DNA from 3 places in the Simiduia curdlanivorans genome. Region 3 is predicted to be linked to each of the others. Evidence: predicted binding sites of a transcription regulator. Region 3 holds the regulator's gene; each other region holds the start of a gene.

Region 1 (10,646 bases), 2.7 Mb from region 3:
AGCTGAAAGACTTTCCGCAATACAAGCAGCGATAGTCATCGCGCCGAAACAGCGCTCGATTGGTCAGCGGTGGCCGATTGCGCACGGGCGCTAATCGACCGCCACCGCAGGCCAGAATTGACGGCAACTGAATGCGACTGGTTAAGCCAGTGAGCCGGGATTCGCCACCCACCACGCGCTTAACCACGCCGCCCAAACTCCAGGTCACCAAATCTCTCGCGTACAGACACACCGCCTCCTGCCAACCGATCCATTCAATGGGCTGGCCGGACAGATTAAGTCGAAGAATACGTGCTTCAGGCATTGGGTCTCTCCATGAACAACGGACGAAATTCATCGGCGCTATGGCTAGCTAGGTAAAAAGCTACGGCGCTAGCGCGAAAGAGATATGACAAAAACAGGAAAGATCGAACAAAAAAGACGATAAAGTGGTATTTAAAAGCGAGAAAGTTACCGGCTACTAAGAAAAGCAGCACAAGGTCGTCACATGAGCGCCTGGTAACAATGAAGGCGAAGCCCTCCTCTTCTGGTTAGGCATTTAGTTCGAGTGTATAAAATTCATACAGATCGTCAAGCACTTTTTCCGGCTTCGCCGGCTGCTCGCCTCAGCGGAGCGAGGGTTAACGCGTAACCGCTCAAGCCTGTCGCCCGGCACAAAGCGACAGCCTAAGCACACTATTTAGTTGCCGGCTTTGGTATACCAAGCGCCAGCGCCGCTTGCAGCTCTGATTGTTCCTCGAGCTCAACCATCAGCCGATGGTCACGCAACTGCGAGCCTTGGCGCTTAACAATGTGCTGAATTAGAACCTCCTGATCGTGGGGGCTAAGTGCAATAAAGTTTGTCCGCAAATAATAGCCACCGTCAACCGGTTCACAGTCGAGCACCTTGCCGTAGGTGACGATATGATTGCCCTCCGGCCGTAAAATCAAATCGAGACTCAACACCTTGCCGGCGGCAATTAATTCTTCAGTGATAAAAGCCATGCCACAGGCACTGATGTTGACCTCGCGCACGCGATGCGCAACATCCCTAACCAATCGACTATCGAGCTCTAACTGCGCAATAACACAGTTAATTTTGTTATTTAGGGTGGTAAATAATTCCGTCATCACCGGCGACGACAACTGCGGCAATAGCTGATCGATAGCATTCTCATAGCGAGACAGTAAACTCAGCGTATCCACCGGTTGTGGATCGTGCTCTTGCCGCGTTCTCGCCTCCTCTTCGGTCAGCACGCGGTAAGCCACCCCCACCTTGTCATTAATGCGAAAAAAACGTCGGCGCTCGGGCATCAGAACACCTCGCTCGGGTCGAGATCAAAGAGATACTCTGGGTCCAAATTTAAATCGCGCAAAATATCTTGCCCCTCTTCTTTCAAGACTTCCAGATCGGCCTTGTCGATATCCGAATCCACACCCTGCTGAATCACAATTTCCACCCGGCGATTGCGCGCCCGGTTTTCGCCGCTGTCGTTCGCCACCAAAGGTTTAGTATCGGCAAAACCCGAGACCTGAAACCGACGCGGATTGATTTCATTGCCGCGCATCAGCTCCGACGCCACAGATACCGCCCGGCTCGAAGAAAGCTCCCAGTTGGAGCGAAAGCGCGCCGTGGCGATAGGCACGTTATCGGTATGCCCTTGCACTTCAATCTTGCCGGGCTTAGACCTTAGCACGGCGCGAATTTCTTCCATGACATCGGCGTATTCACCCACTAAATCAGCTGAGCCCGAGCGGAACGAACCCTTTTCTCGAATGCGAATAATAATTTTCCGGCCCTGGGTTTCAATTTCAATTTCACCGGCAATAATTTGTGACTGCAGCGCCTGAGCCAGCTCGACGGCATCGTTTTCAGTTTGCTGAATCAACTCTTCGAGCTTTTCTCTTATGCGCGCTTTAATACCCGCTTCCGTGGCTTGCTCGCCCTGCTCGACGTCGTATTCTTCGTTGCACTGAACCTCCAAACTCATCTCGGTAATGTCTTGGGTTTTTTGCCATATCTCGTTAATTGGTGTTGGGTTTGGCGTGCCGGGGCTAAACTCCTGCGCGATGATGCTGGTGCCCTTGGGCACGTCATCCACATTGAGTTTATTTTGCACGCCAAAGGCCTGCGCCATGGAGCCAGCTAAACGCTTAAACTTCATGGCATCCATTTCAGAAAAAGATAACAACAGCACAAAGAAACACATCAACAGTGCCATTAAATCTGCGAAGGTGCCCATATACGCGGGCAAGCCCGGCGGTGGACATTTACAGTCGTGCTCTTCCTCGTCAGCCACAGGTTTACTCCTTAACCCGCATCTGCCGCTTCGCGCTTACCTTCGGGAAGGTAGGTGCGCAACATGGAATCGATAACCCGTGGGTTTTGACCGCCCTGAATCGCCAAGAGCGCATCCAGCACCAAGCTCTTGATCATGGCCTCTTCACCGGCGCGCAATTTCAGTTTGTCGGCCATGGGGCCAAAAATACCGTTTGCCATAATCGCGCCATAGAGCGTCGTCAGCAGCGCTACCGCCATGGCTGGGCCAATGGATTTTGGGTCATCCATGTTCGACAACATGGCCACCAACCCCACCAAGGTGCCGATCATGCCCATGGCCGGCGCCGTTTCTGCCATAGCCGCAAAAATCTTGGCGCCATACTCATGTCGCTCGATGGCCAGGGCTTTGTCTTTAGACAAGAGCGCCTTCACTACCTCGGGGTCGTGACCGTCAACCAACAGCTGAATACCCTTCTGCAAAAACGAGTTACTCACCTCTTTGCCTTCTAGAGAGAGTAAGCCGCCCTTTCTGGCGGCATCGGCAAGTTCGACGATTTCGGCGATCAAATCCACCGGATCGGTACTTTTAAACAGGAAGCTTTTCGCCATGATTTTCACGGCAGAGAGGTAATGAGATAAACCAAATTTGATCATTACCGCAAAAATCGACCCACCCACCACAATGACAAAGGAGGGCGCATCGGCAAACATACCTAAATTACCCGCCATCAACATGGCGGTCAAAATCAAACCAATGGTCCCCAAAAGGCCAATGAGCGTGGCTAAATCCACAGAAAACTCCTTACTTGCTTATCGATATCCGCAGCCATTGCCGGTTTTCTTCTTACTTATCGTCCAAAGCCACTCAAACTGAACCCTGCGACTACCGTATTAGTTTAGTTAGGAAACTGGGATTAGCTTGGAAATCAGTACAAAGAATTTTCGCTTTTAGATACAGCGCACCTTCGCGATTGACCGATCCGAAGCCCTCGTATAGGGTGGCGGCTTCAACGAATACCGCACATTTCTGCCCAGATACAGGACGCTTAGCCATGGCCAGCCGCAAAAAACCACAAGACTTCGAACAGTCCCTGGCCGCACTCGAAGCGTTAGTTGCCAAAATGGAAAAGGGCGACCTCAGCCTCGAAGACTCCTTGAAGGCCTTTGAGGAAGGCGTACAACTCACGCGCGAATGCCAAGCGCGGCTGCAGGCCGCCGAGCAAAGAGTACAAGTGCTATTGGCGCAAAATGGTGACGTGCGCTACGAAAATCTCGATGGCAGCGAGCAAGAAGACTGATCATGGAAGTAACGCTCAATGCCTTCAGCCAGCGGGTTAAACGCGATGTCGACGCTCGCCTAGCACAAGCCTTAGACCAGCTGGCCGGCTCTGGCGCGCAGCTGAAGGCGGCCATGCATTACAGCCTAACTAACGGCGGCAAGCGCGTGCGCCCGCTGCTGGTTTACGCCAGCGCCCAAGCCATTAGGCCGGGCATGCAAGAGGGCCTCGAATGGATAGCCGCCGCGCTCGAATCTATTCACGCCTACAGTTTAGTGCACGACGACTTACCCGCCATGGACGACGACGATTTACGGCGCGGTAAACCCACTACCCATATCGCCTTTGACGAAGCCAGCGCGATTTTAGCCGGCGATGCCCTGCAAGCCTTTGCCTTTGAGCTGTTAGCGCTTGCACCCTTGGCGGCCGAGCTGAAAGTTCAATTAATCACTCACCTAGCCCGTGCATCTGGCGCCCAGGGCATGGTGCTGGGCCAGGCCATCGATCTAGCCGCGGTCAATCAACAACTCGACCTGCAGCAGTTGGAGCGCATGCATCGGCACAAAACCGGCGCACTTATCTCGGCCGCGGTGACCATGGGCGCGCTGGCCGCCGGCGCCAATGCCGAACAATGCTTGGCGCTGGAACACTACGCCGAGGCGATTGGCCTCGCCTTTCAGGTGCAAGACGACATACTCGACGTCACCTCAGACACCGAAACCTTAGGCAAACAACAAGGAGCTGATAGCAGCCACAATAAGCCAACCTATGTGTCGCTACTAGGGTTAGACGGGGCAAAAGCCAAGGCGCAGGCGTTGCATAGCGACGCCCATCAAGCGCTCGCCCAACTTGGCCCCGCTGCCGATACACTCCGGCAATTAGCGGACTATATCGTCGAGCGCAAAGCCTGATGGGGCGACCGGATTGCCCGCGCCCCCAATTTCCCCAATTGGCGCTAGTCATTTAACCACTGGCGCCCTAAAATGGCCGGTTCAAGCCTCAAGCTAGCCAGTGCCGACATTCAGTTATGTTTAACGAAATTCCCCGCCAGCGCCCAGAAACACCGCTCCTAGACAGCATTGCGCTGCCTGAAGATTTGCGCTTGCTGGATGTCGATCAACTGCAAGATGTAGCGCAACAACTGCGCCACTACCTGCTCTACTGCGTCGGGCAAACGGGCGGCCACTTCGGCGCCGGCTTAGGTGTGGTCGAACTTACCGTGGCACTGCACTACGTGTACAACACCCCCGCCGACAAAATCATTTGGGATGTGGGCCACCAAACCTACCCGCACAAAATTCTCACTGGCCGGCGCGAAGCCATGTTGAGCATGCGCCAAAAAGACGGCCTGGCAGGCTTCCCCAAGCGCAGTGAAAGCGAGTACGACACCTTTGGCGTGGGCCATTCAAGCACGTCAATTTCCGCTGCCTTAGGCATGGCCTTAGGCCATGAAATGGCCGGCCTCGACAATAAAACCGTGGCTATCATTGGCGACGGCGCCATGACCGCCGGTATGGCCTTCGAGGCACTGAATCACGCCGCGCACACCGAAACCGACATGTTGGTTATTCTAAATGACAACAATATGTCTATTTCCAAGAACGTCGGCGGTTTAGCCACCTACTTCTCGCGCATCTGGGCCAGTAAATCCTACAACGCCCTGCGCGAAGGCAGCCGCAAAGTGCTGTCGAAAATTCCCGCTGCCTGGGAGCTAGCGCGCAAGACCGAAGAGCATATGAAGGGCATGGTGTCGCCCGGCACGCTATTCGAAGAACTGGGCTTCAACTACGTTGGCCCCATCGATGGCCACGATACCGCAGGCCTGGTGCGCTACCTCACTAATTTGCGCGATATCAAAGGCCCTAAGCTACTGCATATCATTACCCAGAAGGGCAAAGGCTTTGCGCCTGCAGAGGCCGATCCGGTTGGCTACCATGCGCTCAACAAAATTGAGCCCAAACAACCGGTACAAGATGTCGCCAGCAGCAAGCAAAAATATCAAACAATATTCGGCGACTGGTTGTGCCAACAAGCCGCGGTGGATGAGCGCTTGGTGGCGATCACACCCGCCATGTGCGAAGGCTCCGGCATGGTGGATTTTGCTCGACAATTTCCCGAGCGCTTCCACGATGTCGCCATCGCCGAGCAACACGCCGTCACGCTAGCAGCCGGTCTTGCCTGCGAAGGGCAAAAACCGGTGGTGGCGATTTACTCGACCTTTTTGCAGCGCGCCTACGACCAACTGGTACACGATGTCGCCATTCAAAACCTCGATGTCACCTTCGGCATAGACAGAGCGGGCCTAGTCGGCGAAGACGGCCCCACCCATGCCGGCAGTTTCGACTTAAGTTTTTTGCGCTGCATTCCCAATATGATAATCGCCGCGCCGTCAGACGAGGCCGAGTGCCATCAACTGCTGTGCAGTGCCTATCAATTTAAGGGCCCAGCCGCAGTGCGCTACCCGCGCGGCACTGGCATAGGCGCGACCATCACCACCGAGCTGCAGCCACTACCGGTTGGCGTCGGCCGTCGGGTCAGGGAAGGCAAACACATTGCCATCCTGTGCTTCGGCACGCTGCTGGCGAACGGGGAAAAAGCCAGTGCCCAGTTAAATGCCACCCTGTGCGATATGCGCTGGGTTAAACCCTTGGACGAGGCGCTGATTCTCGACTTGGTTAAACAGCATGAACTCATCGTGACGCTAGAGGAAAATGCTGTCGCCGGCGGCGCTGGCTCGGCGGTCAGCGAGTTTTTGAATAGCCAAGGCATTAGTGTGCCGGTATTGCAGCTGGGCTTACCAGATAGCTATATCGATCACGCCAAACAATCGCAAATGCTCGCGGCAGCGGGCCTCGACCCGGAAAGCATCGTCGCCCGCATTCAGACCCGCATGGCATCCCTCGCACTGAGACCCGCGGTCAACGCCTAAATTTCCCACTGACTCTGCAACCAAGGACAGCGCATGCAGAAAAGCTCAGCCTATGTTTTTATTGCCACCGCCGCCGCGGTGTTCGCCCTTGGCAAATGCGCCAGTGGTCCGGCGCCGTCGCAACAAGTTGCCGAGTCGGAAGCCACACTGCGCTACGCAGAAATCAAAGCTGCACGCGACGCTAACCGACTAAACTCAGCCGAGCTCGAGGCATCGATCCAACACTTAGATCAACTCGGGCTCACCGATCAGGCGCTGTATCGTTGCGTTAGAGAAAGTGTTGAGTACGCGCTGGCCCACACCGGCGGCAAAGTCATTACCCAGCCCACCGACATCGAACAACTTGACTGCGCCGGGCGCGGTATTTTTCGCCTCAACGGCCTTGAGCATTTTAAAAAATTAACCAACATCGATTTATCGGGTAATAAAATTACCAGCCTCGAACCCTTGAGCCAATTGCACGACGTAGAAAAGTTAGATATCGAGAGCAACCAAGTCACCAGTATTTGGTCTATTCTCGGCATGGACAAACTCACCACGTTAAAGCTCACCGGCAACCCAGTGGGCGACCTCAATCATGTGAACGGGTTTAATAGCCTCGATACCCTTAAATTTAAATTGAGTAACAAAGACCGGTGTGATTATTTGGTGAGCATTAAAGAAGCGCTTACTTACAGCAAGGCCTCGCTGGCGATCCCCAGCCGCTGTGTGGACGAATTCGGCGAGCCGGCGCGGCTCTCTGATTTTGAGTAAGCGCAGTTGACAGGAAAATGCGTTAACAGGTTACAGGACAGGCAAAGGCCCAACTCAGGTGACGGCCGTTTGCTTTTGTTGGTCGCTCTTGCTTGTCCTGTAAGCTGTAAACTGTAAACTCACTTTCCTGTTAACTTTCTTCATCCGCCTCGTCAGACAATATGTGACCCAACTTACCCTTTTTAGTTTGTAAGTATTTTGCGTTGTGCGGGTTGCGTCCGGTTTGATGGGCTATGCGCTCCACCACCGGCAGGCCAATATCTTTCATCGCTTTCACTTTGCGCGGGTTATTGGTCATCAAGCGAATTTTTTGAATTTGCAGTTGTTCGATCATCGGTTTGAGGATGGAGTAATCGCGCATATCTGCGCCAAAACCTAAGGCCTCATTGGCCTCCACCGTATCGGCGCCGCAATCTTGCAATTTGTAAGCTCGAATTTTATTGAGCAAACCGATGCCGCGGCCTTCCTGACGCAAATAGAAAATCACGCCCCGGCCGGCGATGGCAATTTTATGCATTGCGGCCTGCAGTTGTGCACCGCAATCACAGCGCAAACTAAACAACGCATCACCGGTTAAGCACTCGGAGTGAATACGCGCCAACACCGGCTCTTCACCGCGCACGTCGCCCATGGTGAGTACCACATGCTCTTTGTTATTTGCACTGTCTTCAAAACCATGCATTTCAAACGTGCCCCACGGGGTGGGCAAGCGGGAAGACTCTACGTATCGAATTGTCACTTAAAAACCTCTAAATTACGGTGACCTACTGCGTCAATGCGCTCAGCTTTTAAAATTTAAAAAACTTAAAAGCGCGACCGAATGACTAGTACGCCCTGCTCGCGGTCGATATCGACCTTATCGAGAAAACTATTACCCAATAACACCATCTCTGGAAAATCACCCGCCAGCACCACAGCAGAAACTTGATTAACCAACACGTTACCAACGCTGACTGAATCCAAATTCACCTGCCAAGACTTTATTTTTCCGCCCGCCGTTGTCGCCATACCCACCAAACCTTGGCGATACTGCAGACCTAATGACTGGGCATGGCGTTCACTCATGGCAACCGAGGTTGCACCTGTATCCACCAGCATATCCACAGGCCGGCCATTGATTTGTCCCTTGGCCCAATAGTGGCCACCCTTACCGGTATTAATTCTTACTAAGGCTTTTTCCGGTGCCGCAAATAACGCGCCTATCTTGCGGTTCAGCGTTAATTCCTGTTGCTGGCCTCGGTAGGAAATAACGACACTCTTGCTATTAGCGGCGATCACCTGAACGCCCTCGGGGCTTGTGGCGCCAACTTTCAGCAACTGCCGCTTACCATTGATATCGAGCAACGCACTGCCTTTAAATAAAGCGCTGACCTGAATATCCACCTTGCCACTCGCCATCAGCGCACTAGGTAGAGACAAACTGATACAGAGCAGAAACAATCTGATCATGCGCCAAGGCTTCACGACACACTGATTACGGTTAGCTGAATCACCAGCAACGCCATCAAACCGGCTAACACATCATCCAACATGACGCCGAAACCGCCCTTCACTTTTTTATCTGCCCAGCCAATGGGCCAAGGCTTCCAAATATCGAACAGGCGAAACAAAACAAACCCGTATAACACCCAAATAAATCCTTTAGGTGCAAACAACATGGCTAGCCAATAGCCAACGAACTCATCCCAGACAATGGCGCCGTGATCGCTTACACCTAAATATTTGCCGGCGTAATCGCACAGATAGATACCAACCAAGGCCGCTAACAAAAGCGTAGCGACATAACCCGCTAGAGGCAGCTGTTGGAGCAGTAAATACAACGGCACAGCCATGAGGGTACCGGCCGTTCCCGGTGCTTTAGGCGCCAAACCACTGCCAAAACCCAGGGCTAAAAAAAGACGCGGGTTGGCAATTAACGCGCTAAAAGACGGTAGGCTAATTGGCGCCGTCAAAATGACTGTAACCTCGACGCTTGGGCTCGAACACCTCACCCTCGATGTAGCACACCACTTCGCTGCCCTTAACAATTTCACCAATGGCCGTGGCGTGTAATTTACCGCTGCTAATTAACTGCTCGATCTTCGCCAGTCGCGCTTGCGGCACGGTAAAGCAAAGCTGGTAGTCGTCGCCACCGGCCAGAGCCCAGTCGGCAATTTGCTCGGCCGTGGCCACTTTATTCAACGCCGTGGAAACTGGTACTCGCTCAATATCAATTTTTGCGCCCACGCCACTTTCTTCACAGATGTGACCAAGGTCGGCTAACAAACCATCCGACACGTCGATACCACAGGTGGAAATATCGCGCAGCAGTTTGGCATCTTTAATGCGCGGTAACGGCCGATAATAATGCGACATGAAATAACTGAAGGCGGATTTACCAACGGTCAACTCCTGACGAATAACCGCTAACGCCGCCGCCGCATCGCCGAGATTACCGGTAACATAAACCACGTCGCCAACGCGCGCATTGGATCGCATCAACGCATGTTCAGCCTCTACCGCACCGTGCACTTGGATGGTAATAGCCAGTGGCCCACGCGTCGTATCGCCGCCCACAAGCGCAATATTAAATTCATCGGCAACGGTGAACAGCCCCTTGGCAAAACCTTCGAGCCAACGTTCATCCACCGAGGGTAGTGTTAGACCCAAAGTGAACCAAAGTGGCTCCGCCGCCATCGCTGCTAAATCACTGAGATTTACCCGCAGCGCGCGCTCGGCAATTAACTCGGGGTCGGCGTTGCGCGGAAAGTGAATGCCGCCCACCAAGGTGTCCATAGACACGGCGAGCAGCTTATTCTCTGGCGCGCTCAACAGCGCACAATCATCGCCAACGCCCATGTTGACACCGAAGGCACGGGCCGACTGATAAAAGTACCGCTTGATGAGTTCAAATTCACTCAACGCCATAACAAATCCTCAAAATTTTCGCTAAATCCTTTTATAGTCGTTAGCGCGCTTGACCGCGCTCCGCTTTAACTTCGATTGCACGAAGGTGGGTAGCCGCTTGATCTAATACGCCGTTGATAAATTTGTGTGCGTCAGTGGCGCCAAACTTTTTCGCTAAGGCGACACCTTCGTTAATCACCACTTTATAGGGCACATCCAAACGGTACTTCAACTCGTAAGTCGATAAGCGCAACAGCGCCTGGGTAATGGGATCTAACTCTTGCAAATTGCGCCCCTGCAAATAGGGCTCAAACGCGGCCTCAATGGCGTCTAACTTGGCCGGCACTTGATGCAATAACTCTTGAAAATAAGGCACGTCAACTTTCGCCATGTCGTTATCGGTGCGAAACTCGGCTTCGATAGCGTTGAGCGAACTGCTCGCCATTTGCCATTGATACAAACCTTGCATGGCATAGTGGCGCGCCTGGCGACGCGCCGATGCGGAAACTGTCATAACTTATACCTTGGCCAACAAAGAGAC
Region 2 (10,646 bases), on a different contig from region 3:
GCAAAAATCATGGCATTTGCGGCCTGAATGGCCGCCCCTAGTATGGCTTGCGGGTCGAAGCTTAGGCCAGATAGATGGTTTAGCTCGAACGGGTCTTTAAAGAGATGCGGCGCGCTCCAGCGCATCGATTGACTGTTTAAAATTTGTAAAGCGGTGTCGACGCTAACATATTTCACCAGTGTTTCCGGGTTGTGTATAACCACACTAGCTCCTCTTGGCTAATCACCTAATTGGTGGGTGTCTTAAATGGGCTATTCCGTATCTTGTGTATTACTAGGGAACCTCTGAATAACTCTGGTGCCGCTCTGGCTTCCAGCAGATTTCGTGGGCTAGGCGCGGCTTCGAAGGCATACCGGGGTCTGTCGAGAAGTCGCAAGCGGATGGCCGCCCCCAATTCACACGGAATTTGCTGGAAGCCCCGTAGGGCGTGGCCTTTAGCGGCCATCCGCTGCGTTGAGCTTCTTGCTAAGGGCTACGGCCCTTAGCTGCGAAACTCGCCTTGCGGCTGACCGCTACAGGTCACGCAGAGCGGTACCAGAGTTATTCAGAGGTTCCCTAGGTATAAGCGTAGCGCTTCGGGAGTCCGACCGCTAAAATATCGGCCGTCTGTCTTTTAGCCCCGAGGTTACTGTGGATTTTACTGGCGCCCATATTCTGTCTATTGATCAATTCGAACAACCCGACATAGAGCGTATCTTTCGCGTTGCCGATGCCATGGAACCCTACGCTAGTCGTCGGCGGGTAACACGCGTTCTTGAGGGTGCGATTCTCGGCAATATGTTTTTTGAGCCCAGTACTCGAACTCGCGTGAGTTTTGGCTGTGCCTTTAATTTACTCGGTGGTGAAGTGCGCGAAACCACGGGTTTCGAAAGTTCGGCTATCGCCAAGGGCGAGTCGCTGTACGACACCGCTCGGGTGCTGTCTGGCTATAGCGATGTGATTTGCATGCGCCACCCGCAAAATGGCTCCGTCGCCGAATTTGCCGAGGCTAGCCGAGTGCCGGTCATCAATGGCGGCGATGGCTCGAACGAACACCCGAGCCAAGCGCTGCTCGACCTTTACACCATTCGCAAAGAGCTGGCCGCCAAGGGCAAGGGCTTGAATGGCCTGCGCATCGCCATGATTGGCGACTTAAAGCACGGCCGCACGGTGCACTCCCTCTGCCGCCTGCTCGCCCTGTATCAAAACTTGCAAGTGACCTTGGTCTCGCCGACCGAGCTGGCCATGCCTGAGTACTTGGTTGAATTAATGCGCAAAGCCGGCCATCAAGTGCAGGTGACGGACGAGCTGACCGCGAGTATCAGCAAGGTTGATATCGCCTATTCCACCCGCATTCAAGAGGAGCGCTTTACCTCCAAGCAAGAGGCCGATCTCTATCGCGGCCGCTTTCGTTTGAATCAGCAGATTTACACCCAGTTTTGCGAACCCAATACGGTCATTATGCACCCCTTGCCGCGTGACTCGCGCGCCGAGGCCAACGAGCTGGATAACGACCTGAATGCCAACCCTAATCTGGCTATCTTCCGCCAGACCGATAACGGCATCTTGGTGCGTATGGCCTTGTTTGCTCTGGTGCTCGATGTTGTCGAGCTGGTGGATAAGCACGCCCGGGAAGTGCGCTGGCACTCTAGCCGCTAGGGAAATAGTAGATGCTGCCTGCTCTTATGCCTTTGCGTGACTAAGGGCTCGCCGCTTGTAGCGACTTCCTATTGGACTAGCGTTCTATATTCCAAATGCTTCTATTGATATGGCTGTTTTGTGACCCATTATCCGTTATGGTGAGCCGTTGCCACGTAGTATTAAGACTCTGGTATTAATACTAAGGACTGGTAGGCGGCAGCAGCGACGGATTGCCCGAGAACAAGTATAAATAGGCGGGTAGGTTATGAAACGATTACTTTTTACGTTTGTGTTATTGAGTACGGCTATGTTTGCCGGCGCACAAACGACAGCGGATGGCTCCCACGGTTGGTTGTTAGCCAAATACGATCTCAACGGTGATTCGCGTATTTCGCAAGAAGAAATCAGCGCGAAAAAACTCGATATTTTTCGCTTGATGGATCTAAACGTGTCCGGTGGCGTTAGCTACGATGAGTATGAGCAAATCGACTCGGCTCGCCGCACCCTTATCCTCAAGGCGCGTTTTAATAAGCTCGATGGCGATAAAAATGGCGAAGTCACCGAAGCTGAATACAGCAGTTTTCTCGGCCAGTTTTCCAGTATCGACGCCAATGGCGACGGCATGCTGGATAGCACCGAGATAACCCCTCTCGACGACGAATACGAAACCCATTGTTTTTACTGGTTTTGTTTACGGCTTGAGAACGACTAAGCGGCACCAGATGATGCAGGCATAAAAAAAGCGGCGAAAGCCGCTTTTTTTATGCCTGCACATATTGCGCAGAGGCTTATTCCTCGACTACTTGGCCCAGCCAGCCACCTAACTCGCGCCAGCGGTTGACAATTTTGCAAAATAAATCGGCCGTTTTTTCGGCGTCGTAGGCGGCCGAGTGGGCGGCGCTATTGCTGAACTCTATGCCTGCCAACTGGCAAGACTTGGCCAACACGGTATGGCCGTACGCCAGCCCCGCGAGCGTCGCAGTATCAAAACAGGAAAACGGGTGGAAAGGGTTGCGCTTGGCATCGCAGCGGTTGGCGGCGGCGTTGACGAAGCCCAGGTCAAAGTGGGCGTTGTGGCCGACAATGACGGCGCGCGAGCAGCCGTTTTCTTTGACGGCGCGGCGAATGGCGCGAAATAAATCAGGAATCGCCATCATCTCCGGCACCGCGTCGCGGTTGTCGATATCAATACCAGTAAAATCCAGCGCGGCCTGTTCGACGTTGGCGCCTTCAAAGGGGTCGACGTGGAAATCGAAGGTCTCGTGCCGGTGCAGTATGCCGTCGTCGTCCATGCGCAGGGTGACAGCGGCAATTTCTAATAGCGCGTCGGTATCGGCGTTAAAGCCGCCAGTTTCCACATCTACCACAACGGGTAAAAAGCCCCTAAAGCGTTGAGCTAGAAGGGTTTTTGGGCTGTCTTGCGGTTCCGCTGGGTTCACTAATCTTTCGCCTTAATCTATTGGGAAGGTCTTCGGGTTGAACAAGTTACTGTCGGTTATGCCGGTGCCACGCGCCATTGCAGGCTTTCGCCGGCGCGCAATGGCACCAGTTGGCTGCCGGCCATAGGTAGGGAGTCGGGTACGCGCCAGCTCTCTTTGACCAGCGTGATGGTATCAGTATTGCGCGCAATACCATAAAAGTCTGGGCCAAAGTGGCTGGCGAAACCTTCCAGTGCCGTAAGCGCGCCGGCGGCTTCGAAGGCCTCGGCGTAGAGCTCGATGGCGGCATGGGCGGTGTAGCTACCGGCACAACCGCAGGCGGCCTCTTTCTTGTCGCGTGCGTGGGGCGCGGAATCGGTGCCGAGGAAAAAGCGCGGGTTGCCGCTGGTGGCCGCCTTAATCAGTGCTTGCTGATGGGTGTTGCGCTTCAGAATGGGCAGGCAGTAATAGTGCGGCCTGATGCCGCCGGCCAACATGTGATTGCGGTTGTAGAGTAGGTGGTGCGCGGTGATGGTGGCGGCGGTGTTGCTTGAACTCTCGGCCACAAATTGCGCTGCGTCGCTAGTGGTGATGTGTTCCATCACGATGCGAAGGTTGGGCAAACGCTGGCGCAGCGGGCTTAGTATCTGGTCGATAAAGACCTTTTCCCGGTCGAAAATATCAATGCTGGCATCGGTCACTTCGCCATGAAGCAAAAACAGCATACCGGCCTTTTCCATGGCTTCGAGCGCGGGGTAAATCTTGTCTAAGCTGGTAACGCCGGAGTCCGAGTTAGTGGTGGCGCCGGCTGGGTAGAGCTTGGCGGCCACAACACCGGCGGCTTTTGCGGCCACAATGTCGGCGGCGCTGGTGTTGTCGGTCAGGTACAGCACCATCAAGGGCTCGAAGTTACTGCCGCTGGGGCGCTGGGCTAAAATGCGCTGGCGATAGGCTATGGCCTGCTCGGCATTCATTACCGGCGGCACTAGGTTGGGCATGATAATGGCGCGGCCAAAATAGCGCGCGGCATCGGGTACCGTGGTGGCCAGCTGCTCGCCGTCGCGTAAATGAATGTGCCAGTCGTCTGGGCGGGTGAGGGTAAGTGTTTGGGTCATACCAAATCCTGTGCTGGTCAGCCTTGCTGAGTGATGGCGCGCATCCTACCTAAATTAGACCTTAATTTCGACTCAAGCGAGCCGATAACCTAAGAGTTAGCTACCGGCGTGGAGTTGCAGCGGTGGCGATTATGCTGGGGTAGGCGAGGTAAATGGCGTTATGTTCATGAAAAATATCACTAAATCACCCATAGCTTGGCTGTTCGGGCTGAGCTTGTTTGGCCCCGCAGCGGCGGCCACCCAGTACACGCCGGCCATGGATAAAAGTGAATGGCAGGTCAATAGTTCGATTTTTCTCTGTGAATTGCGCCAAGAGGTGCCTTTTTATGGCGCCGCCAGTTTCTATCATAAGGCCGGCGAGCGCTTGGCACTGCAGCTGCAGGCCGATACGCCGCGGCTAAAAACTGGCAAGGCAAGGCTCACCGCGCGGGCACCGGTGTGGCGACCGCGCATGAAAAATATCGAGCTGGGCTTGGTGCCTGTTACTCAAGGCCTGTTGCCGGTGAGTCTAAACGATCAATTGTCGAACCGCGCTTTAACGGAATTGCAGGGTGGGCGCGAGTTAGTGTTTACTCGCTACCCTTGGTATGGCGCCGTTGAATCCTCGCAGGTGGCTCTGTCGCCGATTAAATTCCAGCCCGCTTACCAACAGTTTTTAAAATGTTTGGCCGGATTATTGCCGGTTAATTACGATCAAATTGCCAAAACTTCCGTGTACTTTCCCTCCTCTGGCGATGATTTTCCGCTTTCGGAAAAACGCAAGCTCAGCAATATTGCGATCTATACCTTGGCCGACCCCAAAGTGACGCACCTGTATATTGACGGCCATACCGACAGCAAAGGTATTCGCGATGAAAATTTGGAGTTGTCCAAGCGGCGGGCCGAGGCCGTGGCAGAATTTCTCAAGCGCGAAGGCATTCCGGAAAATAAATTTACCGTGCGCTGGCATGGCGAGCGCTATCCGGTGGTATCGAATCAAAGCCGAACCGGACGCGCTCAAAATAGACGTGTCACCGTTCGCGTCGATCGCGACGTCGCGCCAGAAATGGCATCCGCGCCTTAAAAAACCTTCCTTTGCGCGGCCTTAACCCTGTGAATCAGGCGTGATTGGTTATACAATTCGCGCCCTAATTTTCCGGCTAAACCATAGTTTTATGGGTTTAGCGTCCGCTCAGCAGGTGAATGGAGTTGTCTATGTCGTCGCTAAAAAAGGTGGTACTCGCTTACTCTGGCGGGCTTGATACATCAGTGATTGCCCGGTGGTTGCAAGAAACCTACAACGTCGAAGTGGTGACCTTCACTGCCGATATTGGTCAGGGTGAAGAAGTTGAGCCAGCGCGCGCGAAAGCCAAAGCTATGGGTATCAAGGAAATCTATATTGAAGATTTGCGCGAAGAATTCGTGCGCGATTATGTCTTCCCCATGTTTCGCGCCAACACCATTTACGAAGGCGAATACCTACTCGGCACCTCTATTGCGCGCCCACTAATCGCCAAGCGCTTGGTTGAAATTGCCAACGAAACCGGTGCCGATGCCATCTCCCACGGCGCCACCGGTAAAGGTAATGATCAGGTGCGTTTTGAGCTGGGTGCCTACGCACTGAAGCCGGGCATTAAAGTGATTGCACCTTGGCGCGAATGGGATTTGAACTCGCGCGAAAAATTGATGGATTACTGCAAGCAGCACAATATTCCGGTGGATTTTGCCAAGCAGAAAACCAAGTCACCTTACTCGATGGACGCCAATTTACTACACATCTCCTACGAGGGCGGTATTTTGGAAGATCCGTGGGAAGAGGCCGAAGAGGGCATGTGGCGTTGGTCGGTAGCGCCTGAAGCGGCACCGGATACCCCTACTTACATTACCCTGACTTATAAAGCCGGTGATGTGGTGGCCATTGATGGCGTAGATATGTCTCCTGCCACCGTGTTGGAAACCTTGAACAAAGTCGGCGGTGCCAACGGCGTAGGCCGCTTAGATATCGTTGAAAACCGCTATGTTGGCATGAAGTCCCGCGGCTGTTACGAAACCCCGGGCGGCACTATCTTGTTAAAAGCTCACCGCGCTATTGAGTCTTTGACCCTCGATCGCGAAGTTGCACATCTGAAAGATGCGCTGATGCCCAAGTATGCCGAGATGATTTACAACGGTTACTGGTGGAGTCCGGAGCGCAAGATGCTGCAGGTGGCTATCGATGAGTCGCAGCATGTGGTAAACGGTGAAGTGCGGGTCAAGCTCTATAAGGGTAACGTCAGCGTTGCGGGTCGGCGCAGCGAAGACAGCTTGTTCGACGGCAAGATAGCCACCTTCGAAGACGATGCCGGCGCCTACAACCAGAAAGATGCCGAGGGCTTCATTAAGCTCAATGCCTTGCGTATGCGCATCGCAGCGGGCAAAGGTCGCAACCTGTTCTAAAGCAGGCTAAAGCCCCTAAGTTGTCCTAAACTTTGGGGCTTTATGCTTTGCCGTGTTTAGCGTAGGTCTGCTTAAACCTTGATTCGGATCAATACCAGCCAGTTTTCAGGCCCTACAATGCAGCGGTGCAAGGTTTTACCTCTTTTGGGTTAGTAACAGCTCAATAGGGGGAGCGCCGCTAGCTAACGAATTATTAGCTTTAAAGATATTGGGAATCACTATGGGTAGCCATTCTGCTGCTGGAGATCATCCAGCTTATAACTACAAGGTTGTGCGCCAGTTCGCGATCATGACCATTGTCTGGGGCATTGTTGGGATGGCCGTTGGGGTGCTGATTGCAGCGCAGCTCTACTGGCCAGAACTGAATGACCTGTTCCAACCCTATTCGCATTTTGGTCGCTTGCGTCCACTGCATACCAATGCCGTTATTTTTGCATTCGGTGGCTGCGCGCTGTTTGCGACTTCCTATTATGTGGTACAGCGAACCTGTCAGGCAGTATTGTGGGGCGGTTGGTTAATACCCTTTACCTTCTGGGGTTGGCAGTTAGTGATTGTTGCTGCGGCTATTACCCTACCGATGGGGCTGACCTCCTCCAAAGAATACGCCGAACTCGAGTGGCCCATCGACATTCTGATTACCCTAGTTTGGGTGTCTTATGCGATTGTGTTCTTCGGCACCATTGTGAAGCGCAAAGTCGAGCACATCTATGTGGCCAACTGGTTCTACGGCGGTTTTATTCTCGTGGTTGCCGTGCTGCACTTGGTGAATTCGGCTGCAGTGCCTGTGTCTATGTTTAAGTCTTACTCGGCTTACGCTGGCGCCATGGATGCCATGGTGCAGTGGTGGTACGGCCACAACGCGGTAGGCTTCTTCTTAACCGCAGGCTTCTTGGGCATGATGTATTACTTCGTACCTAAGCAGGCCGGTCGTCCGGTCTACTCTTATCAGCTGTCTATCGTACATTTCTGGGCGCTGATTTCCCTATACATTTGGGCCGGTGCACACCATTTACACTACTCCGCCTTGCCAGATTGGGCGCAGAGCTTAGGTATGGTGATGTCTTTGATCCTGCTGGCGCCCAGCTGGGGCGGTATGATTAACGGTATTATGACGCTGTCCGGTGCTTGGCATAAATTGCGCACCGATCCGACCCTGCGCTTCTTGGTGGTGTCTTTGTCTTTCTACGGTATGTCTACCTTCGAAGGCCCCATGATGTCCATTAAGACGGTGAATGCCCTGTCGCACAACACCGACTGGACCATTGGCCACGTACATTCAGGTGCCCTAGGTTGGGTTGCAATGATCTCCATTGGCGCCATTTATCACTTGATCCCTGTGCTGTTTGGCAAGAAAGAAATGTTCAGCGTTAAGTTGATTAACACCCATTTCTGGTTGGCCACTATCGGTACTGTTTTGTACATCGCCGCTATGTGGGTAAATGGCATTATGCAGGGCTTGATGTGGCGCGCCTTTAACACCGACGGCACCTTAACCTATAGCTTTGCTGAATCGGTTGAGGCGAGCTACCCAGGCTACTTCGTCCGTTTTATGGGTGGTGCTTTCTTCCTGCTAGGCATGTTAATCATGGCCTACAACACCTACCGCACAGTGACTGATGAGCGCGAAGAGCAGCAAGTCGCTTTAACCAATGCTCAGGCGGCTTGAGGACTAGCAGATGAAAAACCATGACATAGTAGAGAAGAACATTGGTCTCATGGCCGTGCTAACTATCGTTGCCATCAGCTTCGGAACCTTGGTAGAAATCGTTCCGCAGTTTTATCTAAAAGAAACCACCGAACCAGTAGCGGGTTTGAAGCCTCTGCCGGCGTTGGAGCTTGAAGGTCGCGATATTTATATCCGCGAAGGCTGTCACGTTTGCCATACGCAAATGGTGCGTCCGCTGCGAGCAGAAGTGGAGCGCTACGGTCACTATTCGGTGGCCGGTGAATCGGTTTACGAACATCCGTTCCTGTGGGGTTCGAAGCGCACCGGGCCAGATTTGGCGCGCGTCGGTCAACGTTATTCGGATGAGTGGCAGAAAGCGCATTTATACAACCCGCGTAACGTCGTGCCGAAATCCAATATGCCTGCTTTTCCTTGGCTATTTGACAATGTGCTAACCGGCGAATTAACCGGTAGAAAAATGGCTGCACTGCGCTCAGTTGGCGTGCCCTATACCGATGCCGATATTGAAGGCGCGCAAGAGGCTGTTAAAGGCACGGCTGAAATTGATGCCTTGGTGGCTTACTTGCAGCAGTTGGGCACCTTAGTAACTCAGAAGCGTTAATGATGGATATGAATGATTTGCGTTCCCTCGGAACGGTATTTGTGACTTTGGCGTTCATCGGCGTCTGCTGGTGGGCGTTCGCGCCAAGCCGCAGAAAGCGTTTTGAAGAGGCGGCCAATTTGCCTTTTGCAGATGAGGAGCCACGCAAGCCAACCCAACAACTTCATCCCGAAACCGATGAAGAGAGGCAGGATTAATTATGAGTATTTTTTGGAACCTGTGGATCATTGTTCTGACGCTAACCTGTTTAGCGTTGATAACTTGGGTGCTGTTTGCCAACCGTAAAGTTGCGGTAAACGATGACGAAGATCCGGAAAACAGAACCACTGGCCATGTTTACGACGGCATTGAAGAATATGATAACCCACTACCGAAATGGTGGTTTCAGCTGTTCGTTGCGACGTTGATATTTAGCGCTATCTATTTGATTATTTTTCCAGGCTTAGGTTCGTGGAAAGGTATTCACCCGAGCTATCAAGATGGCTGGACGTCGCACAAGCAGCTCGAAGGCGAGCAGCAGAAAGCGCAGGCGGCTTACGTAGAGAGCTTTGGTAAGTACCAAAAAATGTCTATCGAAGAGTTGGTCAATGAGCCGCGCGCTATGAAAATGGGTATGCGCCTGTTTGCCAATAACTGTGCGATTTGTCACGGTGCCGATGGTGGCGGTAGCTATGGCTTCCCAAGCCTTATCGACAACGATTGGCTCTACGGCGGCAGCCCAGAAACCATTCTACAAACCCTTACCTACGGTCGTAACGGCAACATGCCACCTTGGGGGCCTGTTATTGGCGAAGCTGCGGTACAAAGTTCTGCAGAGTACGTGATGAGCTTGTCCGGCATGGAGCACGATGCCGATTTGGCCAAACAGGGTGCCAGTGTGTTCGCAGGAAATTGTGCGGCTTGCCATGGCGCAGATGGAAAGGGTATTCAGGCCATGGGTGCCCCCAATTTGACCGATGATATTTGGTTGTATGATGGCTCGCGCAAAGGTATTCGTCACTCGATTCGCGAAGGTCGCGCCAACCAAATGCCTGCCCAGGCAGAGAAATTGCGCGCAGATAAAATTCATTTGTTAGCGGCTTATGTCTACAGCTTGTCTTTAGACCAAAACGCCCAGTAGACATAAAAAGGGCAGCGAAGCTGCCCTTTTTATTGCGCGAAAATTACCTGTGGGTGATTTAATCCTGTTTGCTTTTACGAGTTGCTTCCCATGTCTGATCAAGAGTTGAAAGATCAACGTAAGGATTCAGAACAACAACAAGAAAAAATTCGCTACGTCGATGTCTACGAATCTTCCGGTCGTATTTATACCCGCAAGATTACCGGTTTTTTTCAAAAGCTCCGCCGCTACACGGGCCTGCCGCTGCTGGCCGGCTTTTTGTTGATGCCGTGGTTTGTTATCGATGATCGTCCAGCCATGTTGTTTGATTTGTCGACCCGCCAGTTTCATATTTTGTGGTTAACCTTCGGTCCGCAAGACGCCATGTTGCTGTCTTGGCTGTTGATTATTGCCGCTTTCAGCTTATTTACGGTCACGGTTTTGGTGGGCCGAGTTTGGTGTGGTTTCACCTGCCCGCAAACGGTTTGGACCATGATGTTTATTTGGGCCGAGCATTTTTTCGAAGGCGATCGCAACAAGCGCATCAAACTAGATCAGCAGCCCATGAGCCCGAGCAAGTTTGCCCGCAAGTTTGGCAAACACGCCATGTGGGTAACGATTTCGCTGATAACCGGTATCACCTTTATCGGATATTTTACCCCGGTACGGGAATTAATAACCGGCTTGGCTA
Region 3 (10,646 bases):
TCTGCTGTACCGGAGGCAGATGTTATCATTACCAACCCGACCCATTACTCCGTCGCCCTGAAGTATGACCCTGAGACCATGGCGACGCCGATTTTAGTGGCTAAAGGGGTAGACTTCACTGCATTGAAAATTCGCGAAATAGCCAATGCGCACAATATTGAAATTGTCGAGTCGCCGCCCCTGGCGCGTTCAATCTATAACACCACTGAGGTTGATAGCGAAGTGCCTGCGGGCTTGTTCGTCGCCGTGGCCCAGGTTCTGGCCTACGTGTTTCAAATTCGAAACTACCGTCGCGGCAAAGGTGCTAAGCCTAAGAAGCCCTCCGGCATCCAAATTCCGCCTAACCTAAGGTACGATTAGCGCCTTTAGGATAATAAGATTGTTAGGGCTGCTATGAACAAAAAACACACGCTGATTGTTCTTCTCTCCAGTATCAGTTTACTGGCCGGGTACCTTTGTCTTTGGCCTGTTGCCATTACCCCACAAGCTTGGCAAGCACCGTCAAATGCTGGTTTTATCGGTGCGTTTCAGCCAAACAACAAACTTACCGGCGCCGAGCTGCTAGTACTTGGGGATTTCACTGGCCCAGAAGCCGTGGTTGCTACCGTTGAACAGGGCTTGTATGTCAGTACCCACGAGGGCTGGATTTTACATGCCCCAAACCCCGAGGCTGCACTTGAGCCTTTAATTTCAACGGCTGGGCGACCCTTGGGTTTAGCCCTGGATGGGTTTGGAAATTTGTACATTGCCGATGCCTACAGAGGCCTGCTGCGCTTTCATCCCGATAGCGGTTTGGAGGTGGTCGCCGATGAATTTGACGGGCAAAAGTTAGGCTACGTGAATGATGTTGCCGTTTCCTCTCACGGCAGAATTTATTTCACTGACTCTTCAGCAAAATTTGGTGCGCGGGCCAATGGCGGCACCTATCCTGCGAGCTTGCTGGATATCATGGAGCACGGGGGCCACGGTCGCCTTTTTAGTTTTGATACCCCTAGTCAGACACTCACCGAAGTTGCCCATGGTTTTAATTTTGCTAATGGTGTTGCGGTGCGTGATGGCACTCACGAAAGCGCCGAAACCGTGTTCGTTAATGAAACCGGAAATTATCGTGTGTTGGCCTTTGAGTTGAGCGATGGCATTGTGCAATCGCAGAAAACCCTCATAGATAACCTGCCGGGATTTCCAGACAATTTGAGTCTGGCAGCGGACGGCAGCTTGTGGTTGGGGCTTGTTTCGTCGCGTAGCGAATTGCTCGATAAGCTGTCAGCCTCACCAAACCTCAGGAAACTGGTGCAAAGATTGCCCGCCATTATCCGACCAAAGGCTACGCACTATGGCATGGTGATTAATATGTCGCCGGAGGGAGAGGTTATTTCACAGCTGCAAGACCCTAGCGGTGCCATCTACACCACCACCGGCGCTACACCTTGGCACCAGTACTTGTATGTGAGTAGGTTGCACGGCACACAGCTGGCACGTCTACCACTGGATGGCATTTAAAAACCGGGTGTGATGCACTGCTGTCCCACAGTTATGGCGCGGGAGATTTTGGTGCCAGTACTTGCGACCGTCACCCGCATGGGTTGATATCGCTAATAGGCAAAGCCTGCTTTGCAGCGATAGCAACGCCCACAAAGTGTCATTGTGGGCCGGTCCCAAAGGGCGGGTGTTGAGACTAGATGGATGTATTCACGTCGTGTTGCTAGTGTGGGCACCAAACTCATGTCCAAGTACACGCCGAGATGTCGCATCTACTGTGAGGCTTAAAGCCTAACGATGGTCATATCGTTTTTGTGAGACAGCAGTGGGCGTGATTTTATTTTATAAAAATGATGCTTACCGTGTGATTTAGGTACGCTTTTTGCGATACCTCCTGTTAATAGCAGGGGAGTGTCAAAAAAGCGTTATGGCCTTACCAGGATTCAGTAGTTTAGCCGGCTTCGATGGTCGCGCTGCTTTCAACAATGCGTCCCGCGTCGGGCGCGGCAATATAGGCATCCCGTTATTGCTGTTAATGCTTTTGGGTATGATGATTTTGCCCGTGCCCGCCTTTCTATTGGATGTGTTTTTCTCCTTTAACATAGCCCTGTCAATTGTTGTTCTATTAGTGGGTGTCTACGCGCTTAGACCGCTCGATTTCGCTGTTTTTCCCACCATCTTGTTATTGGCGACGCTGCTACGGCTGGCGCTCAATGTGGCCTCAACCCGTGTGGTCTTGCTTTATGGCCACGAGGGTGGGGACGCCGCTGGTAAAGTGATTGAAGCCTTCGGCGAGGTGGTGATCGGCGGTAATTACGCGGTGGGTCTCGTGGTATTTCTGATCCTGATGATCATTAACTTTGTTGTGGTGACCAAGGGTGCTGGGCGAATCTCCGAGGTGAGTGCCCGGTTTACCTTGGATGCGATGCCTGGCAAGCAAATGGCCATCGATGCGGATTTAAACGCCGGTCTAATTAATCAAGAAGAGGCAAAACTGCGTCGCTCTGAAGTTGCCAGCGAGGCCGATTTTTATGGCGCGATGGATGGTGCCAGTAAATTTGTTCGCGGTGATGCCGTTGCCGGCATCCTGATTCTGCTTATCAATGTGATTGGCGGGCTGATTGTTGGCATGGCTCAACACCAGCTCGAGTTTCAAGACGCGCTACAAAAATATATTCTGTTGACCATTGGCGATGGCTTGGTCGCGCAAATTCCCTCGCTCTTGCTATCAACCTCAGCCGCAATCTTAGTAACTAGGGTCAACACATCCGAAGATATGAGCAATCAAATCTTCCGACAGATGTTCGATTCGCCCAAAGCTCTGGCCGTTTCTTCCGGTGTATTGCTGATTATGGGGTCTATTCCGGGCATGCCCCACGTTGCCTTTTTAGGCTTAGGTTTTGCCTGTGCCGGTCTCGCTTGGTTTATTCATAAGCGCAAGTCACAGGGTGAGCTGGTGGAAGAGGGGCCTAGCACCGCGAAGCGTCGACCCAGCGATAAACCCAGCACCGCAGGTGCTGCTGAGTTGCGCGACCCCCAGGCGCCGGCACTCGAACACAAAGCGGAACCTATTGAAGTAACGTGGGACGATGTTAAGCCGGTGGATGTTATCGGCCTAGAGGTGGGTTATCGGCTGATTCCCATGGTCGACAAAGGTCAGGGCGGTGAACTACTCGGCCGGATAAGGGGCGTGCGCAAAAAAATGTCCCAAGAGGTTGGGTTTTTAGTGCCCACGGTGCACATCAGAGACAACCTAGATTTGCTGCCCGGCCAGTATCGAGTGACGCTCATGGGCGTAGCCATAGCCGAGGAAGAAGTGCATCCCGACCGGGATTTGGCGATTAACCCGGGTCAGGTGTTTGGCGAGCTCGAGGGCATTGCGGCCAAAGACCCAGCCTTCGGTTTGCCCGCCGTGTGGATTAAGCGCACCGAGCGGGATCACGCCCAAACCATGGGATATACGGTGGTTGATGCATCGACGGTGGTGGCCACCCATCTCAATCAAATACTGAGCCAGCACATCAATGAGCTTCTGGGCTTGGAAGATGTTCAACAACTGGTTGATATGCTCGCGAAAACCTCGCCCAAGTTAGCCGAGCATTTGGTGCCCGAAAGCGTCAGTTTGAAAACCTTACTTAAAGTCTTGCAGCTGTTGTTGGTTGAAAATGTCTCGATTAAAGATATGCGTAGCATCGCCGAAGCTGTCGCTGCCAACAGTGAAAAGAGTCAAGATCCCGTCACATTGTTGGCCTCGGTGCGCAGCGCTTTAAGTCGCCAGATAGTTCAGTCTTTAGTGGGGAATGAACCAGACCTGCCTGTTATTACCCTAGAACCCGCTTTGGAACAAATATTGCTGAAGACCTACCAGCAGAGTCAAAAAGGTGGCGATGGCACGCCGGTGATTGAACCTGGTTTGGCCGAAAAATTAAGGCTGTCGGTGCAGAAGGCGGCACAGAAACAAGAAGCCAGTGGTGGCCCGGTAATTTTACTTGTGGCCACCCAACTCAGGTTTCAGCTATCGCGCTTTATTCGAGCCTTTGTGCCAGAAATTGCGGTGTTAGCCTACAACGAGATTCCACAAACTAAGCAAATAACGATTGTCGCAAGCGTTGGCGCTTAGTTACCTGAAGCCAGGAGAATTCTATGGCCGTTAAAAAGATCATTGCAGCCAATATGCGCCGTGCCCTTGAGATTGCACGGGAGCAGTTAGGTGATGACGCGATTATTCTCTCTACCCGACGGCACCCGGATGGCATTGAAATGCACGCCACGGTGGAGGCAGCGTCGCGCTTTCCCGAAGAGCAGCAGGCTTTTGCCGAGCAAAAACACGATAGCCCAGCAGCCACTTTGCCGCTCGGTAGCGACAATGCCTGGCAACACCAACACCTTGTCTCCGAAGCCGTTTCACAGGCAAAGCCGGCACCAAGCGGTCAGGCGCGCCCTTTTGGCGGCAAGACTGGCTCTCAGTTAGCCGATGAAATCGAAATGGCTCGGCAGAAAATGCTGGCGGCTAAGCGCAAGGAGCAGGGCACTCAAACAAACCAACCTGTTGTGGCTGCCGATAGTAACGAGAGGGCTGATGTGTGGGCATCGCAGCTAGCGAAGAAAAGCGTTCCAGTCACTGCACCTAAAGACATGAGGCCCAGACCCGCCGTCGAAGACACTTTCTCACAGCAAGCGGAAATGTCCCGCTTGCATCAAGAGCTCAGTGAAATGCGCGCCATGCTACAGGCAAGGTTGCAAGAACCCCATTTGCACAGGCCCCTAGTAGCCACTGAATTGGTGAGCAAATTTCACAGCTTAGGTTTGCCCGATTTTCAAGCGGAGCGGCTAATAGCGTCAGTTAATACCGAACTGCCTGTAGCGAAAGCCTGGCCAGAAGCGTTGGCGTTGCTTTCGCAGCGCATACCGACGGCGGGCAGAGATGTGATTGAAAGTGGCGGGGTATTTGCCTTCATCGGTCCCACCGGCGTGGGTAAAACCACAACCTTGGCTAAGCTTGCCGTGCGTTTTGTGATCAAACACGGTGCCGAAGGGCTTGCCATTGTCACTACAGACAACTATCGCCTAGCGGCTCACGAACAATTAAATGCCTTGGGACAAATTCTTTCTGTACCCGTAAAAGTGGTATCTGAGGGCGAGTCGCTACAGCAGGTTCTCGTTAACCTCAGCCATAAAAAGCTGGTGTTAATAGACACAGCCGGTCTGCGCCATGGCGACCCTAAACTGAAAGCCCAGCTCGAACAGCTGCGCAGTGCCGGCAAGGTGAATAGCCTGCTGGTGATGGCGGCAAATAGCCAGTTGCAGATGTTAAAAGCGAGTTATCATGCCTACGGTGCGGCGCACCCATCGGCCGTCATTTTAACCAAGCTCGATGAAACACCTTCCCTTGGTGAGGCGATCGGACTGCTATTGCAGCACCGCTTGCCATTGGCTTACACCACCGACGGCCAAGAAATTCCAGCCGATATTCAGATAGCGAAAGGCCATCAAGTGGTGGCTAAGGCAGCACAGTTTGGCGCGCAAAGCCATGTGGAGGGTAAATTTGCGGCATCGGCCGAATCAAGTCGGCAGGTTCAATCCGAACAACTATAATCAAGGCAAGACTCATTTGTAGGAGTAGTCATGGGGCACCATCCAGTTCAAGTCATAGCGGTAACCGGCGGCAAGGGTGGCGTAGGGAAAAGCAATATATCGGTGAATATGAGCATAGCACTCGCGCAACTCGGTCGCAGGGTCATGCTGTTAGACGCTGACCTAGGGCTTGCCAATGTCGATGTGTTACTGGGCATTCGCGCGAATAAGACGCTCGCCGACGTGCTTTCTGGCGAATGCTCTTTGCGCGATGTGCTGATCAGCGGTCCCGGAGGGGTTAGGATTGTGCCCGCGTCGTCCGGGGTTCAGCAAATGGCTTCCCTTAGTAAACAGCAGCATGGCGCGCTTATTCGCGCTTTTAGCGATATTTCGGATCAGTTGGATGTGTTGGTAATCGACACAGCCGCAGGCATTAGCGATACCGTGGTGAGTTTTGTACGGGCTGCCAACGAGGCGCTAGTGGTGGTCTGTGACGAACCATCGTCGGTGACGGACGCCTATGCACTCATTAAGTTATTGCATAGAGATGCGGGCATGCAGCGTTTTCGCGTGGTGGCGAATATGACGCGCTCTGCCAATGAAGGCCAATTGTTGGTCAAGCGTTTGCAGCAAGTGTGCGACAAGTTCCTCGACGTAGCCCTACAATTTGAGGGCTCTGTGCCCTTTGATGAAAATGTGCGCAAAGCCGTGCAACACCAGAAAGCCCTGGTCGACTATTCACCGCAATCGAAGGCATCGATTGCCATCAGATCTTTGGCAAGCCGAGTTTCAGAGTGGCCATTACCGAAAGCTGCGTCAGGCAATTTGGAGTTTTTTGTTGAGCGTTTGCTAGAAACATCGGAAGCAGGCGTTTGACCGATGGCAGCAGTTGAGGGGTTAGCCATGTACGATCAGGCAAGTCGCGAAGCCAGTGATCCCATTCGAATCGAAGATTATGCGTCTCTGGTAAAGCGTATCGCCTACCATCTCATGCTTAAAATGCCTGCCAGTGTGCAGGTTGACGATCTTATTCAGGCCGGCATGATTGGATTAATAGAAGCGGCCCAGAAGTTTGACCCGTCCAAAGGCGCGAGCTTCGAGACCTATGCGGGTATTCGTATTCGTGGCTCAATTATGGATGAGACCCGAAAAGGTGACTGGGTGCCTCGTTCCGTTCACAGAAATGCCCGCCGCGTGGCTGAGACAGTACGCTACTTAGAAGCTAGATTAGGGCGTACGGCGAGCGAAAAAGAGATCGCCGATGAGCTCTCTGTCAGCCTCGATGAATACCGAAGCATTCTGCAGGATACCTCTAGCAGCAAGCTTTTCAGCTACGAAGAGTCTGCCGGCGACGACGATTCAGTGCTCGACGAGAAGCCCACGTCCATAGGCTTAGAGCCCCCCACAGACGCTTTTGAGCGGCAGGCGCTAAAGCAATCGCTTGCGCAGGCGATAACCCAACTACCCGAAAGGGAACAATTGGTACTTTCTCTGTACTACGACGAGGAATTGAACCTAAAGGAAATAGGCCAGGTTCTGGGTGTGAGCGAATCCCGTGTTTCTCAAATACACTCTCAGGCAGCCGCACGGCTAAAGGCCAAGCTTTCCGGTTGGCATAGAGACACCGATTAGACCAAACAGCAATAAAATGAACGATTTAATGACTAAAACTGGCTAGTAGTCATCCAGCTACTAGACTGAAAGTTGAATGGGGTCCAGCAGGTACGACGGAGGTTGCTTTGGACAAAAACATGAAAATTCTTATCGTTGATGACTTTTCAACAATGAGACGCATCATCAAAAACCTTTTACGTGATTTAGGCTTCAGTAATACGCAAGAGGCTGATGATGGCGCAACGGCACTTCCCATGTTGAAATCGGGAGATTTCGATTTTTTGGTCACCGACTGGAATATGCCTGGCATGACAGGTATTGAACTGCTCAAACACGTTCGTGCTGACGAGCGCTTAGCCGCGCTACCGGTATTGATGGTGACGGCCGAAGCGAAGAGAGATCAGATTATTGAGGCAGCTCAAGCTGGTGTGAGCGGCTATGTGGTCAAGCCTTTTACTGCCCAAGTACTCAAAGAAAAGATAGACAAAATTTTTGAGCGCGTTGGATAACCCCTAAGCAGTGACAAAGGCAGCCATGAATAACGAATCTGAAGATCTGGGCAACCAAGAGTTTGTGTCAGAGCTTCGTGATTGCGCCAAACTCCTGATCGAAAAACTGGAAGGCGACAATTACGAAGATGCATCCAAGCTGATCGAACAAATTATTGAGAGTCGCGACCGGCACCTGTTTAACAGAGTTGGGAAACTTACTCGTGGCTTACACACTGCCATCCGTAATTTTAATATCGACGCACCCGTATCAGAGGCAGATAGCCTCACCGATGCAAGTGACCGATTAAATTATGTATTAAAGCTTACTCAAGATGCAGCTGACAAAACCATGGATAAGGTCGAAGCGTCTGCGCCGATTGCCATGGACCTAGGTCGCGAAGCAAACTCCCTTAAATTGCAATGGCAAGCACTGATTCGTCGTGAATTAAGCGCGGAAGATTTTCGCGAGCTTTATAGGCGTATGGATCAGTTTTTGGATCAAATGGAAACCGGTGCTGGAATCTTAAATGCCAATCTTCAAGATATTATTTTGGAGCAAGGCTACCAGGACTTAACCGGACAAGTGTTGAAGAAAGTGATTGGATTGGTCTCGGATGTGGAAACCAGTCTGGTAGATCTAATGAGACTGGCAGGCCAAGTAGAAGAAATTACAGGAATTCAAATGCCCGCCGATAACCAAGTTGCGGCAGGTAAAGATACTGCTGGAGAAGGGCCACAAATTCACGCAGATAAACGCGGTGACGTGGTTTCGGGCCAGGACGATGTCGATGACTTACTTTCAAGTCTCGGATTCTGAGTTTAAACCTTTGCTAGTTAAGGAGCGCTGAATGGGCTTTGGCGATGACGACGATATCTTACAAGACTTCCTAGTGGAAGCAGGGGAGATATTGGAAAAATTGTCGGAACAGCTCGTAGAGTTAGAGCGCCAACCTGACGATAAGGATTTATTGAACGCCATCTTCCGTGGATTTCACACGGTTAAAGGTGGTGCTGGTTTTTTGCAATTGGGTGCAATGGTTGACTGCTGCCATATTACAGAAAATTTATTTGATATTTTACGTACTGGAAAGCGGTCGGTTACATCTGAACTTATGGATGTAGTACTGCAAGCACTGGATGCGGTAAATCTACAGTTTGATGAGGTGCAAAGCCGCGAGCCGTTGACGCCAGCGAGTGCTGAACTGATTCATCAGCTCGAAAGGTTGGTAAATCTCGAAGACTTAAATGACGCCCCTGCAGCGATAGCCGAGGTTGAGCCCGAACCAGCATCCGTCGAAGGGCAAGCGTCAAGTGCGCAAGACGTTGCTAAAGAAGGTGATATCACCGATTCAGAGTTTAACGATCTACTGGATGCGATAGATCCACCTGAAGCAAATCAAGCAGAGGCTAAACCAGAATCTGATGACATTACCGACGACGAATTCGAGGCGTTATTAGATCAATTACATGGTCAAGGTAAGGGTCCAGCTAAAAAGCAACCTGCACCGCAGGTCTCTAGTCCTGCATCTAAAGATGCTGGAAAAGGCGTTGCAGCAAACAGTAACGAAATCACCGAAGATGAATTTGATGACTTACTCGATCAATTGCATGGCAAGGGCAAGGGGCCTAGCGCCGTCGTAAAACCAAGCCCATCTCCGGCACCGGCCGCTGGCGCCAGTGACTTAATTACCGACGACGAGTTCGAAGCGCTTTTGGACGAGCTTCACGGTAAAGGCAAGGGCCCAGTTGTTGCGCCAAAGGCTGAGGCTCCAAAATCAACTGCCGCAGCGAAAAAACCGGCACCCGCAACAACACCCGCGACAACACCGGCTAAACCCGCAGCGAAATCTACACCAGAGCCTGCTGCCACAACACCTGCAAAACCATCAGCTAAAGCGCCGGTTACGCCCGCAGCACCAGCGCCCGCCCGCGATGCCACGCCAGCCCCTGCGGCTGAAACTACGGTTAGAGTGGACACCCAACGCCTCGATGACATCATGAATATGGTTGGCGAGTTGGTGTTAGTGCGAAATCGATTGGTTCGGCTCGGCTTGAATACCAACGACGAGGCGCTAACTAAGGCCGTGAGTAATTTGGATGTTGTCACCGCCGATTTGCAGACCTCGGTGATGAAAACCCGTATGCAACCCATTAAGAAAGTGTTCGGTCGCTTCCCCCGGGTTGTTCGTGATTTGGCGCGCACGTTAAAGAAAGATATTAACCTAGAGCTTCAGGGTGAGGAGACAGATCTAGATAAAAACCTCGTCGAAGCGCTGGCTGACCCCCTTGTTCACTTGGTCAGAAATTCGGTCGACCACGGCATTGAACTACCCGATGTAAGAGAGAGCAAAGGTAAGCCGCGCACGGGAAAAGTTATTCTGGCAGCGGAGCAAGAGGGCGATCATATTCTTCTGTCTATTACCGATGATGGCGGCGGTATGGACCCTGAAAAGCTGCGTGAGAAAGCGGTAGAAAAAGGCATTCTCGATGAAGATGCTGCTCAGCGACTTTCCGATGTTGAAGCTTTTGCATTGATCTTTGCCCCTGGGTTTTCTACTAAAACTGAAATTTCTGATGTGTCTGGCCGCGGTGTAGGCATGGATGTGGTCAAGACAAAAATTACCCAGTTAAATGGTTCTATCGAGATACAATCTAAGCTCAATGAAGGCACGCGAATCATCATTAAGGTTCCGCTCACATTGGCAATCATGCCCACGCTCATGATCATGCTCGCTAATCAAACCTTTGCGCTGCCATTGGTTAGCGTCAATGAAATATTTCATATGGATCTTACTCGCATCAACATTGTTGATGGACAAGAGTGTGTGACTGTTAGAGAAAAAGCCGTACCCGTGTTTCATCTGAAGCGCTGGCTCGTTAAGGGTGGGCGGGATATAAAACAGCCTAAAGCTGCACATGTGGTTATTGTTAACGTCGGAACCCAAAGAGTTGGCTTTGTAGTGGATCAACTGATAGGTCAAGAAGAGG

Evidence for each region. Region 3 encodes FliA, which starts transcription of late flagellar genes. Its sites were predicted from a motif close to TAAAGTTATNNNNNNNNCGGCCGATANCC; they were not measured.
Region 1: a site for FliA is predicted at 3,107-3,135, ahead of pomA (flagellar motor protein PomA). Genes of this name have one in related genera too.
Region 2: a site for FliA is predicted at 4,215-4,243, ahead of QWY82_RS19475 (flagellar protein MotY). Genes of this name have one in related genera too.

Annotation. Positions count from the first base shown of each region.
Region 1 is NZ_JAUFQG010000004.1:436,320-446,965, forward strand. It holds gene QWY82_RS02100 (HNH endonuclease) at 1-304, opposite strand, end outside; gene QWY82_RS02105 (PilZ domain-containing protein) at 676-1,293, opposite strand; gene QWY82_RS02110 (flagellar motor protein MotB) at 1,293-2,279, opposite strand; gene pomA (flagellar motor protein PomA) at 2,291-3,052, opposite strand; gene QWY82_RS02120 (exodeoxyribonuclease VII small subunit) at 3,313-3,558, shown strand; gene QWY82_RS02125 (polyprenyl synthetase family protein) at 3,561-4,448, shown strand; gene dxs (1-deoxy-D-xylulose-5-phosphate synthase) at 4,565-6,466, shown strand; gene QWY82_RS02135 (leucine-rich repeat domain-containing protein) at 6,500-7,219, shown strand; gene ribA (GTP cyclohydrolase II) at 7,350-7,958, opposite strand; gene QWY82_RS02145 (retropepsin-like aspartic protease family protein) at 8,024-8,668, opposite strand; gene QWY82_RS02150 (phosphatidylglycerophosphatase A family protein) at 8,680-9,174, opposite strand; gene thiL (thiamine-phosphate kinase) at 9,155-10,126, opposite strand; gene nusB (transcription antitermination factor NusB) at 10,167-10,619, opposite strand; gene ribH (6,7-dimethyl-8-ribityllumazine synthase) at 10,623-10,646, opposite strand, start outside.
Region 2 is NZ_JAUFQG010000006.1:1,259,842-1,270,487, reverse strand. It holds gene QWY82_RS19500 (DUF2971 domain-containing protein) at 1-203, opposite strand, end outside; gene QWY82_RS19495 (aspartate carbamoyltransferase) at 631-1,638, shown strand; gene QWY82_RS19490 (EF-hand domain-containing protein) at 1,886-2,332, shown strand; gene rnt (ribonuclease T) at 2,409-3,059, opposite strand; gene pyrC (dihydroorotase) at 3,116-4,153, opposite strand; gene QWY82_RS19475 (flagellar protein MotY) at 4,320-5,216, shown strand; gene QWY82_RS19470 (argininosuccinate synthase) at 5,348-6,568, shown strand; gene ccoN (cytochrome-c oxidase, cbb3-type subunit I) at 6,789-8,234, shown strand; gene ccoO (cytochrome-c oxidase, cbb3-type subunit II) at 8,245-8,856, shown strand; gene QWY82_RS19455 (cbb3-type cytochrome oxidase subunit 3) at 8,859-9,053, shown strand; gene ccoP (cytochrome-c oxidase, cbb3-type subunit III) at 9,056-9,976, shown strand; gene ccoG (cytochrome c oxidase accessory protein CcoG) at 10,067-10,646, shown strand, end outside.
Region 3 is NZ_JAUFQG010000004.1:3,104,101-3,114,746, forward strand. It holds gene flhB (flagellar biosynthesis protein FlhB) at 1-360, shown strand, start outside; gene QWY82_RS13785 (SMP-30/gluconolactonase/LRE family protein) at 394-1,500, shown strand; gene flhA (flagellar biosynthesis protein FlhA) at 1,907-4,099, shown strand; gene flhF (flagellar biosynthesis GTPase FlhF) at 4,123-5,574, shown strand; gene QWY82_RS13800 (MinD/ParA family protein) at 5,605-6,429, shown strand; gene QWY82_RS13805 (RNA polymerase sigma factor FliA) at 6,433-7,185, shown strand; gene cheY (chemotaxis response regulator CheY) at 7,293-7,676, shown strand; gene QWY82_RS13815 (protein phosphatase CheZ) at 7,702-8,475, shown strand; gene QWY82_RS13820 (chemotaxis protein CheA) at 8,507-10,646, shown strand, end outside.